4 regions of the Halopseudomonas sabulinigri genome follow, and region 1 is predicted to be linked to each of the others. Evidence: predicted binding sites of a transcription regulator. Region 1 holds the regulator's gene; each other region holds the start of a gene.

Region 1 (2,207 bases):
TCAAGGTAATCAACGTAGATGGGTAGCAATCATCCGGTTCAGGTTATCGCAGTCACTGGCGGCAAGGGTGGTATCGGCAAAACCAACGTGTCGGTCAACCTCAGTCTGGCGCTGGCAGACATGGGCCGTCGCGTCGTGCTGCTCGATGCCGACTTGGGGCTGGCCAACGTCGATGTGTTGCTGGGTCTCAAACCCAAGGCAACGTTGGCGGATGTGCTGGAAGGCAAATGTGACCTGCGCGATGTGATGCTCAATGGCCCGGGTGGTGTACGCGTGGTGCCCGCCGCGTCCGGCGCCGCCAGCATGGTCAGCCTGAATCATCAGCAACATGCCGGTTTGATCCAGGCCTTCAGCGAGGTCGGCGATAACATCGACGTGCTGATTGTCGACACCGCGGCGGGTATTGGCGACTCGGTGGTCAGCTTCGTGCGTGCTGCACAGGAGGCACTGATTGTCGTCTGCGACGAGCCAACCTCGATTACCGATGCCTACGCACTGATCAAGCTGCTCAACCGTGATCACGGCATGACCCGATTCCGCGTGTTGGCCAATATGGTCGGCACACCGCAGGAAGGTCGGCTGGTCTTTGCTAAACTCTCCAAAGTAACTGACCGGTTTCTCGACGTAGCGCTGCAATACGTCGGGGCCGTACCCTTTGACGAAGCGGTGCGCAAGTCCGTACAGAAGCAACGTGCAGTCTACGAAGCCTTTCCGCGCAGCAAGGCGGCTATGGCCATTCGGGCGATTGCACAGAAGGTGGATGCCTGGCCTTTACCGGCCAATCCACGCGGACATCTCGAGTTCTTCGTCGAACGTCTGGTACGGCCCACCGGGTCAGGCCTATGATTGCATCGGCTGGCGGATTGAGCATGTATACACGAGCACAAGTTTCTGCAGACAATCAGGATCGACTCGTTGAGCAATATGCTCCGCTGGTAAAACGTATTGCCTACCACCTGTTGGGTCGCCTGCCGGCTAGCGTACAGGTGGAAGATCTGATGCAGGCCGGCATGATCGGGTTGCTCGAAGCCTCGCGTAAATTTGATTTTGGCAAGGGCGCCAGCTTCGAAACCTATGCCGGGATTCGTATTCGTGGCGCCATGCTGGATGAAGTGCGCAAGGGTGACTGGGCGCCGCGATCGGTGCATCGCAACACCCGTATGGTCAGTGACGCAATGCGCTCGGTAGAGTCCCGTTTGGGGCGCGACGCTAAAGATCACGAAGTTGCGGCCGAATTGGATATGAGCCTTGAGGAATATTACGCGATCCTCAATGATACCGCCGGCAGCAAGCTGTTCAGTTTTGATGATTTGCTGGAGAGTGGCGCGCCGGCCGATGTACAGGGCGATTTTGAGCCCTTCGCCGGGCTGGAAGATGAGCGCTTCAGGGCGGCGCTGGCCGAGGCGATCAACGGCTTGCCCGAGCGTGAAAAGCTGCTGTTGTCGCTGTATTACGATGAAGAACTGAATCTCAAGGAGATTGGCGCTGTGCTGGGCGTCAGTGAGTCACGGGTCAGTCAATTGCACAGTCAATGTGCCGCACGTCTGCGCGCACGCTTGTCGAGTTGGCGAAATGATTGATTTTGTCGCCAACATCCGGACAATGCTCGGATCGCGCTGATGGTAGCACTGTGCCCGATCCTGTTTTGATGGTGGTAGCGAGGGTGTTGTGAACAGCAGTTTGCACGGCAGAGGGTTGTTCAGAACGTCTTTATACGGCTAGTTTGGCCATTGCAATGGGTTTTCGGGGTGCAGGCCTGCACTTTCCCTGGTTTGTACGGAGGTCGACTTGGACAAGAATATGAAAATTCTCATCGTTGATGATTTTTCGACGATGAGGCGCATTATCAAGAACCTGTTGCGCGACCTGGGTTTTACCAACACGGCTGAAGCCGATGATGGCAATACCGCGTTGCCGATGCTGCAAAGCGGTAATTTCGACTTTCTGGTGACCGACTGGAACATGCCGGGCATGAGCGGCATCGATTTGCTGCGTGCGGTGCGTGCCGATGACCGCCTCAAGCACCTGCCGGTACTCATGGTCACCGCTGAGGCCAAACGCGACCAGATCATTGAAGCCGCGCAGGCAGGCGTCAACGGCTACGTCGTCAAGCCATTTACCGCTCAAGCCTTGAAAGAGAAAATCGAAAAGATTTTTGAGCGAGTACAAGCAAAATAACAACCAACCGGGGTACAGGTTATGGCGTT
Region 2 (2,207 bases), 560 kb from region 1:
CTGATCAACCGCCGAGGCGATCTCGCTGTTGCCGCGACTGATCCGGCTGACAGCGCTGGCAATTTCATGCAGAGAGTCGCCAGCCTGGGCAACCTGTTCTACCGAATCATGGGTCAGTCCGGCGCTGGCCTGCATGTCCTGCACCGCCACCTGGGTACCTGATTGCAGCGTTTCGATCATGCGCTGGATGTCGTCGGTCGAGCTTTGCACGCGTTGCGCCAGGGCGCGCACCTCATCTGCCACTACAGCAAAGCCGCGACCCGATTCGCCTGCGCGTGCTGCCTCGATTGCCGCGTTGAGAGCCAACAGGTTGGTCTGCTCGGCGATGCTGCGGATCACCTGAACTACACCGCTGATGTCCTCACTGTTGGATGCCAGTGTCTGCATATGCTGAGTACAGCGTTCAATGCTGGTTGCCAAGCCGGTGATGGTCTTGCGTACTTGCTCCACCTGATCGCGGCCGTCGCTCGCTAGCGTGTCCGCCTGGCTGGATTGATCGCGGGTGGTCGAAGTATTGCCGGCAATGTCCTGTACCGTCGCGCTCATTTCATTGACCGCGGCCGCCACTTGGTCAGTTTCGCCCTGTTGTTGCACCATGCCGTCACGCACCTGGCCCATCAGCCCGGCCAGATTACTCGCGCCCTGATCGAGTTCGAGCGAAGCCTGGCGCACGGCAGCGACCACCTGTTGCTGGGCCTGTTGCATGGCGTTGAACGCAGCGGCCATTGAGCCGACTTCATCGCGGCTGGTAGCGCGCGCGCGCAGCGTCAGATCGCCGGTTTGCTGCACCTTGGTCATGGTGTCGCGAAGGCTGAGAATATGGCGAGTGATAAACAGGATCAGTAGCTGAGACACGGCGAGCACGAGCAGCATCAATGCGAACACCACCACGGCATATAGCGGTGCACGCGTGAACAGCAAGCTCACGTAGCCCTGATGCTCCACACCCAGTGCGCGGGTCGGAGTACTCCAGACGCCTTGCAGGTCGCCGCCCGTGCCGGCCGGCAACGCGTTGGCGTCGCGCCACACCGGCGTCGTGCCGGAAGTATTGAGGTTATCAGTCCCTAACCAGCGCAGGCCGGGGAGATCAGGCTGCAGCTCGGCCTGATTACTGATTAATGCCTTGCCCAGTGCTTTGCGGTTGTCCTGAATGCTGTCCTGCTCGATCCACACGGCTACCAGCACCAACAGCAAGGTGGCGATGAACGCAACGCTGTTGACGGCCCAGAATTTGTATTTCAATGGCAGGTGCTGAAGAAATTGCATGCATGCTCCAATAGTGCAGTGAACTCGGGAGTACTGACGGCCAGCCTGAAGACGGCATTATGCCAAACCTACCCACTTTATCGGTTGATTCTGATCAAACTTGATGGTGAAACAGGGTGTGAATGCCGCCGGGGCAGGGCGGTTGCAGATCAGTTATACTCACGGCAATTTATTGAAAAGGTTTCCCATGACAAGCCCGCTGGCTCCCCCGTTGATGATCGACACTAACGCCGAATTGGCCTCCTGGTGCAGCCGTTGGCTGACCCTGCCCTATGTCGCTGTGGATACCGAGTTTGTTCGCACTGAAACCTTCTATCCGATTGCCGGCCTTATTCAGGTAGGCGACGGGCAACGTGCGTATCTTATTGATCCCTTGGCGATTACCGACTGGTCGCCGTTAGTGACGCTGCTACAGGCGCCTGATGTGGTCAAGGTGCTGCACGCCTGCAGTGAAGACCTTGAAGTCTTTACCCGGCTCTGTAATGCCGTGCCGTTGCCATTGTTTGATACCCAGCTGGCCGCCGCCTTTCTCGGTATGGACTTTTCCATGGGGTATTCGCGTTTGGTCAGCGAGCTGCTGAACATCGATCTACCCAAGGAAGAGACGCGCTCCGATTGGCTGCAGCGGCCACTGAGCCCCGGCCAGATTGAATACGCTGCCCGTGATGCCCAGCACCTGGCCGAGCTATATCAGCTGCTGGCACCGCGCATCGCCGCTGCTGGCGTAGAACCGTGGCTGTTTGCCGATACCGCGGAGCAGGTGAGGGCAAGTGGCCAGGTTACCGACCCGGAGCAGGCTTATCAGCAAGTCAAGCAGGCCTGGCGGCTGAACCCCGCGCAGCTGGCGATCTTGCAGCGGCTGGCTTATTGGCGAGAAACCGAATCACGCCAGCGCGACCAGGCACGTAATCGCCTGGTACGTGAGCGCGCGCTGGTGCCCA
Region 3 (2,207 bases), 1.2 Mb from region 1:
CTTGCCGCCCTTGTCCCACTCATCCAGCAGCGGGCGTACGCGCTCGATAAAGGCGTTGGCCCAGCTCACCTCGTGCTTGGGTGGATTGGTGTTGGCGATAGGGGTGTAATGCTGATCGAACAGATCCACGCCGCTGTCTGCCAGTTGCTCAAGGCGGCTTTCCATCTCGCGGCGCCGCCCCATCAACAACTCAGTCACCGCTTCCAGGTGACCTTCACCCAGCCGGAAACCGGCGAGCGCGCGCAGGGCCAGGTTGGTGTTGTCGCGCAGGGAGTCGGCCTGGGTAAAGGTATCTTCCATGCGCTTGCTGATAGTCATGCTGAGATCGCGTATTTCGCCGCCATGCTGCAGGGTCTCGGCGTTGGTGGCCGTCAACTCTTCCAGGGCGCTGCTGACCATCAACAGGTCGTCGTTGGTACGCTGGAAATCCTCTACCAGCGTATCGAACTGATCAGCAGCGCTGCTGACAGCGGAGCCGGTGGATTCGGTTTGCTCCAGCATGCCGTGCGTCTGTTGCTCGGCACCGGCCATGGCCTCGGTCATCTGTTCCATCAGTTGACTGATCTGCTCGGCAGCGTTGCCTACCTTGAATGACAGGTTACGCACCTCATCGGCCACCACGGCAAAGCCGCGCCCCTGCTCGCCGGCGCGGGCCGCTTCAATGGCTGCGTTCAGGGCCAGCATGTTGGTCTGTGCGGAGAAATCCTGGACCGTTTTGAGAATCTCACGCACTTTGCCCGATGTGGCGTCCAAGGCATTGATATTGTTCTTAAATCCATCCATGGCAGCGTTGATCAACTTCATCTTGTCGCGGGCATTGCCGAGCTGCACCTTGGACTCGCGGGCCATGTCCAGATTGCGGGTATTGACCTCGGTCACCCCGGTGGCGCGTGAGGAGATATCCTGCAGCGCCTGGGTGGTCTGCTCGCTGGCGTGGAAGATGAGTTCGGACAGCTGCTGCTGTTTGCCGGCATCGCGCGCGGCTTGCTCGGACAGTAGTCGGCTGTTGGCGGATGCCAGGGCGGTACCCAAGCTGTTTTGTTGCAGCTCGAGCATGATGCTGCGCAGGCGGTTGTTCAGTTCGGCGAACTGGCGGCTGGCTTCTTCGCTGGTGGTCTGATCCAGCGCGCGCAAGTCAATCTGCTGGCTATTGGTTTTGCTCAGTTGGTTGCTCAGTGAGGTCCCGGTACCGGCAGTGCCCGGTACACTCCACCAGGTCAGCAGCAAGGTGGGCGCGACCATAGCGATAGCCACCCAGAACAGCGTGCCCTCGGCGATCGATATCAAAGCAACAAAGAAAAACAGCTCGCAGGCCATTAACCCCAAACAGCGAACCAGCGGTGACAACGCCGGTGCGGAGGAGGGCTTGTTGTGTCGGTCCGCAGACAGGGGAGCGGCTGGGTACTGGTTTGGCATGGTTGACTCGCTGCATCGTTATTTTTATTGGGCAGTGCTTGTAATAACACACTGTCACAAAATGAGACTCTCGTCTCGTTCTAGACACAGTATCGGCAGCTGCTCAGCAAATCTATAGGTCATTTCTGCCATTTGCCCGGCTGATTTGCAGTTTAATGTAAGCGACTGTAGTCGGGCTGGCCCTGCCGAGCGCTGGTTCAATGAGCCAGCGACGGCAGCCAGAGAGACAGGCTGGGGAAGAGTACCAGCAGCAAGGTGGCAAACAGCAGGATGATAATGAAGGGCGGTGTGCCTTTTATTACATCGAAATACGGCCGCCGGAAAATCGCCATCGCAGTGAAGATATCGCAGCCAAAGGGCGGTGTGGCCGAACCTATGGCGGCCTGCAGGGTGACGATCACGCCGACATGAATCGGATCCAGACCGGCAGCTTCAACCGCGGGCTTGAACAGCGGTGTCAGAATCAGGATGACCACAATAGGGTCGACAAACATGCAGCCGATGAAAAATGAGACAGCAATCAGGCCAAGAACCAGCGTTGGGCTATCGCCAATGCTGGCAATAACCGGCTCCAGTATGGCTTGTGGAATGCCGGCAAAAGAGATGGTGTAGGTAAAAGCATTGCCGGCAGCCACCAGAATGAACACCACGGCGGTGATCAGACCGGTGGACAGGGCCACGTCCCAGATCTCTTTCAGTTTTACCGCGCGCAGGATGATGACCTCAAGAATCAGTGCGTAGAGTACGGCGATGGCAGCGGCTTCGGTGGGGCTGAAAATTCCGCCATAGAT
Region 4 (2,207 bases), 390 kb from region 1:
AGATTTTCGTCATCCTTCATGCGCTCCTGCTTGTCGCGCTCATCCTCGTGCTCCTGCTCTGAACAACTGGGCTTGAGCAGGAAGGTGTCAGACACATCGATCAGGCCGATGTGCTCGATGGTCCGACGGCCGATCAGCACCGGGTAAGTCATGTCGCCGCGGTCACGCAGGGAAAACTGCTCCTCGTAAACCTGGTCACCCATGCAGATCGACATTTTCACTACCGGACGACGATCGGAGCCACCCGCGCCGCGCACCAGAATGCGGCGAAACACCGGACGCTCGAATTTCATGGTGACCAGCTCGCCGGAGTCGGCATCCTTCACCGGAACGTCGTAGCGGACCCAGGGCTTGCCCTTGTGCTCGAAGGTCTCCAGATTGACCGCATGCATCGACGAGGTCAGTGCCCCCGAATCGACCTTGATCTTCACGGCCGTATGCTCAGGCATGATCAGACCCTTCTCGATCCAGCCCACTACCTGCTTCTCGTGGCGCTCGCCCGCCTCGTCCACGCGATCATCGCTACCGGCCTGAGCCATGCCCGCGACGGACGCCAGCAGTACACACGCTGATAACGACATCACCTTGAAAACTGACTGCATGAGAAATCCTTATTGCAAACATCAGAATAGACTGGACCACGCCCGGAAAGTGCCCTCCGCCCTGCGGCAGAACACCGGTTTCGGCGCTTTATATACCAGTTAAGACGATAAGAACACCTGTCTATCTTATATCGACCAATCACAGAAACCGATTAGCACTTGAAAGCCGGCGCCACATGACGTCAAATTGACATCATGCATGCCAATAAAATATCACTCAGGTTATGCAGCTCACTGCCGATATGCTCGGTACCGGGATCTGACTAGTCAGCTTCCGCTACCAATGCAGAACAATTAAAACAAAATGCCGTATGCCATTCAGTGCGTGGAGGTTGTAGATGAAGCTGTTGCGCAGCATTCGAATCAGTCAACGGATCTGGCTGATCCTGATTATTGCACTGGCCAGTACCCTGATCATGGAGGGTGTATCCCTCTCCCATCTGCACAAGGAAATCCGCGACGCCGAGATCACCAAGGCAACCCACCTGGTGGAGGTAGCGCACGACCTGATGAACTTCTACCACCAGAAGGAACTCAGTGGCGAGCTCACCGGTGAGCAGGCGCGGCAGGAGGCAATGGCAGCGCTGGGCAGCCTGCGTTATGACGGTAATGAGTACTACTGGGTCAATGACATGAACAACATCATGGTCATGCACCCGCTGGCGCCGCAAACCGTCGGGGTCGACCTGACCACGATGCAGAACACCGAAGGCGTCAATGTCATCAGCGAGATGGTCGCGCTCGCCCGCTCCAAGGGCACCGCCAGCTTCGAGTACAACTGGCCCAAGCCGGGCGAAGAGGAAGGCACCCCCAAGATTGCCGCCTTCAAGCACTTTGCACCATGGGATTACATGGTTGGCACCGGTATCTACATAGATGACATGCAGGCCAAGTTCCGCAGCGCCATCACCAGCTCCGTCATCATCATGACCCTGGTTACCCTCGCCATGGTTGCCCTCCTCTACGTGATCGGCCGTAGCATTACCCAGCCGCTCAATAGCGTCGTCGATGCCATGCGTGGCGTAGCAAGCGGCGAAGCCGATCTGAGCCGCCGGCTGGACGACGGTGCCCGCGATGAGGTCTCGCAGATCGCCCACTACTTCAATCAGTTCAACCGCAACCTGGCCGACATCATCCAGCAACTCGGCGACAGCGCTCGTCAGTTGATCAGCTCGAGCCATCAGCTGGATCAGATCAGCGGCAACAGCCTGCGCGATATGAACACCCAGTCAGAGCGCATGGAGTTGATGGCCACGGCGATCAACGAGATCACCTATGGCGTACAGGATGTAGCGCAGAACGCCAACGCCGCCGCGCAGGAGGTAGAGAACGCCAATGAAGGCGCCAACAACGGTCGCTATCAGGTCGACAAGACCATTCAGGAGATCAAGCTGCTGTCCGGCAGCGTGCAGACCGCCGTCGAGCACATGGAAACCCTGTCCAGCGATGCGCAGGAAATCACTTCCGTACTGGACGTGATCCGCAACATCGCAGAGCAGACCAACCTGTTGGCGCTCAACGCCGCGATTGAAGCCGCTCGTGCCGGTGAGATGGGCCGCGGCTTTGCCGTGGTGGCCGATGAGGTGCGCAATCTGGCGCAACGCA

What was found. Region 1 encodes FliA, which starts transcription of late flagellar genes. Its sites were predicted from a motif close to CTAAAGTTTNNNNNNNNNNNGCCGNTAA; they were not measured.
Region 2: BLU26_RS03505 (methyl-accepting chemotaxis protein) is a predicted target of FliA. The motif match lies at 1,344-1,371, and genes of this name have one in related genera.
Region 3: BLU26_RS00765 (methyl-accepting chemotaxis protein) is a predicted target of FliA. The motif match lies at 1,506-1,533, and genes of this name have one in related genera.
Region 4: BLU26_RS04285 (methyl-accepting chemotaxis protein) is a predicted target of FliA. The motif match lies at 819-846, and genes of this name have one in related genera.

What each region holds. Positions count from the first base shown of each region.
Region 1 covers NZ_LT629763.1:1,359,681-1,361,887, reverse strand. Annotated here, with positions in the region: gene fleN (flagellar synthesis regulator FleN) at 19-846, shown strand; gene BLU26_RS06055 (RNA polymerase sigma factor FliA) at 846-1,580, shown strand; gene BLU26_RS06050 (chemotaxis response regulator CheY) at 1,801-2,178, shown strand; gene BLU26_RS06045 (protein phosphatase CheZ) at 2,200-2,207, shown strand, end outside.
Region 2 covers NZ_LT629763.1:797,792-799,998, reverse strand. Annotated here, with positions in the region: gene BLU26_RS03505 (methyl-accepting chemotaxis protein) at 1-1,266, opposite strand, end outside; gene rnd (ribonuclease D) at 1,454-2,207, shown strand, end outside.
Region 3 covers NZ_LT629763.1:173,340-175,546, forward strand. Annotated here, with positions in the region: gene BLU26_RS00765 (methyl-accepting chemotaxis protein) at 1-1,416, opposite strand, end outside; gene BLU26_RS00770 (TRAP transporter large permease) at 1,614-2,207, opposite strand, start outside.
Region 4 covers NZ_LT629763.1:973,432-975,638, forward strand. Annotated here, with positions in the region: gene rloA3 (retropepsin-like aspartic peptidase RloA3) at 1-602, opposite strand, end outside; gene BLU26_RS04285 (methyl-accepting chemotaxis protein) at 941-2,207, shown strand, end outside.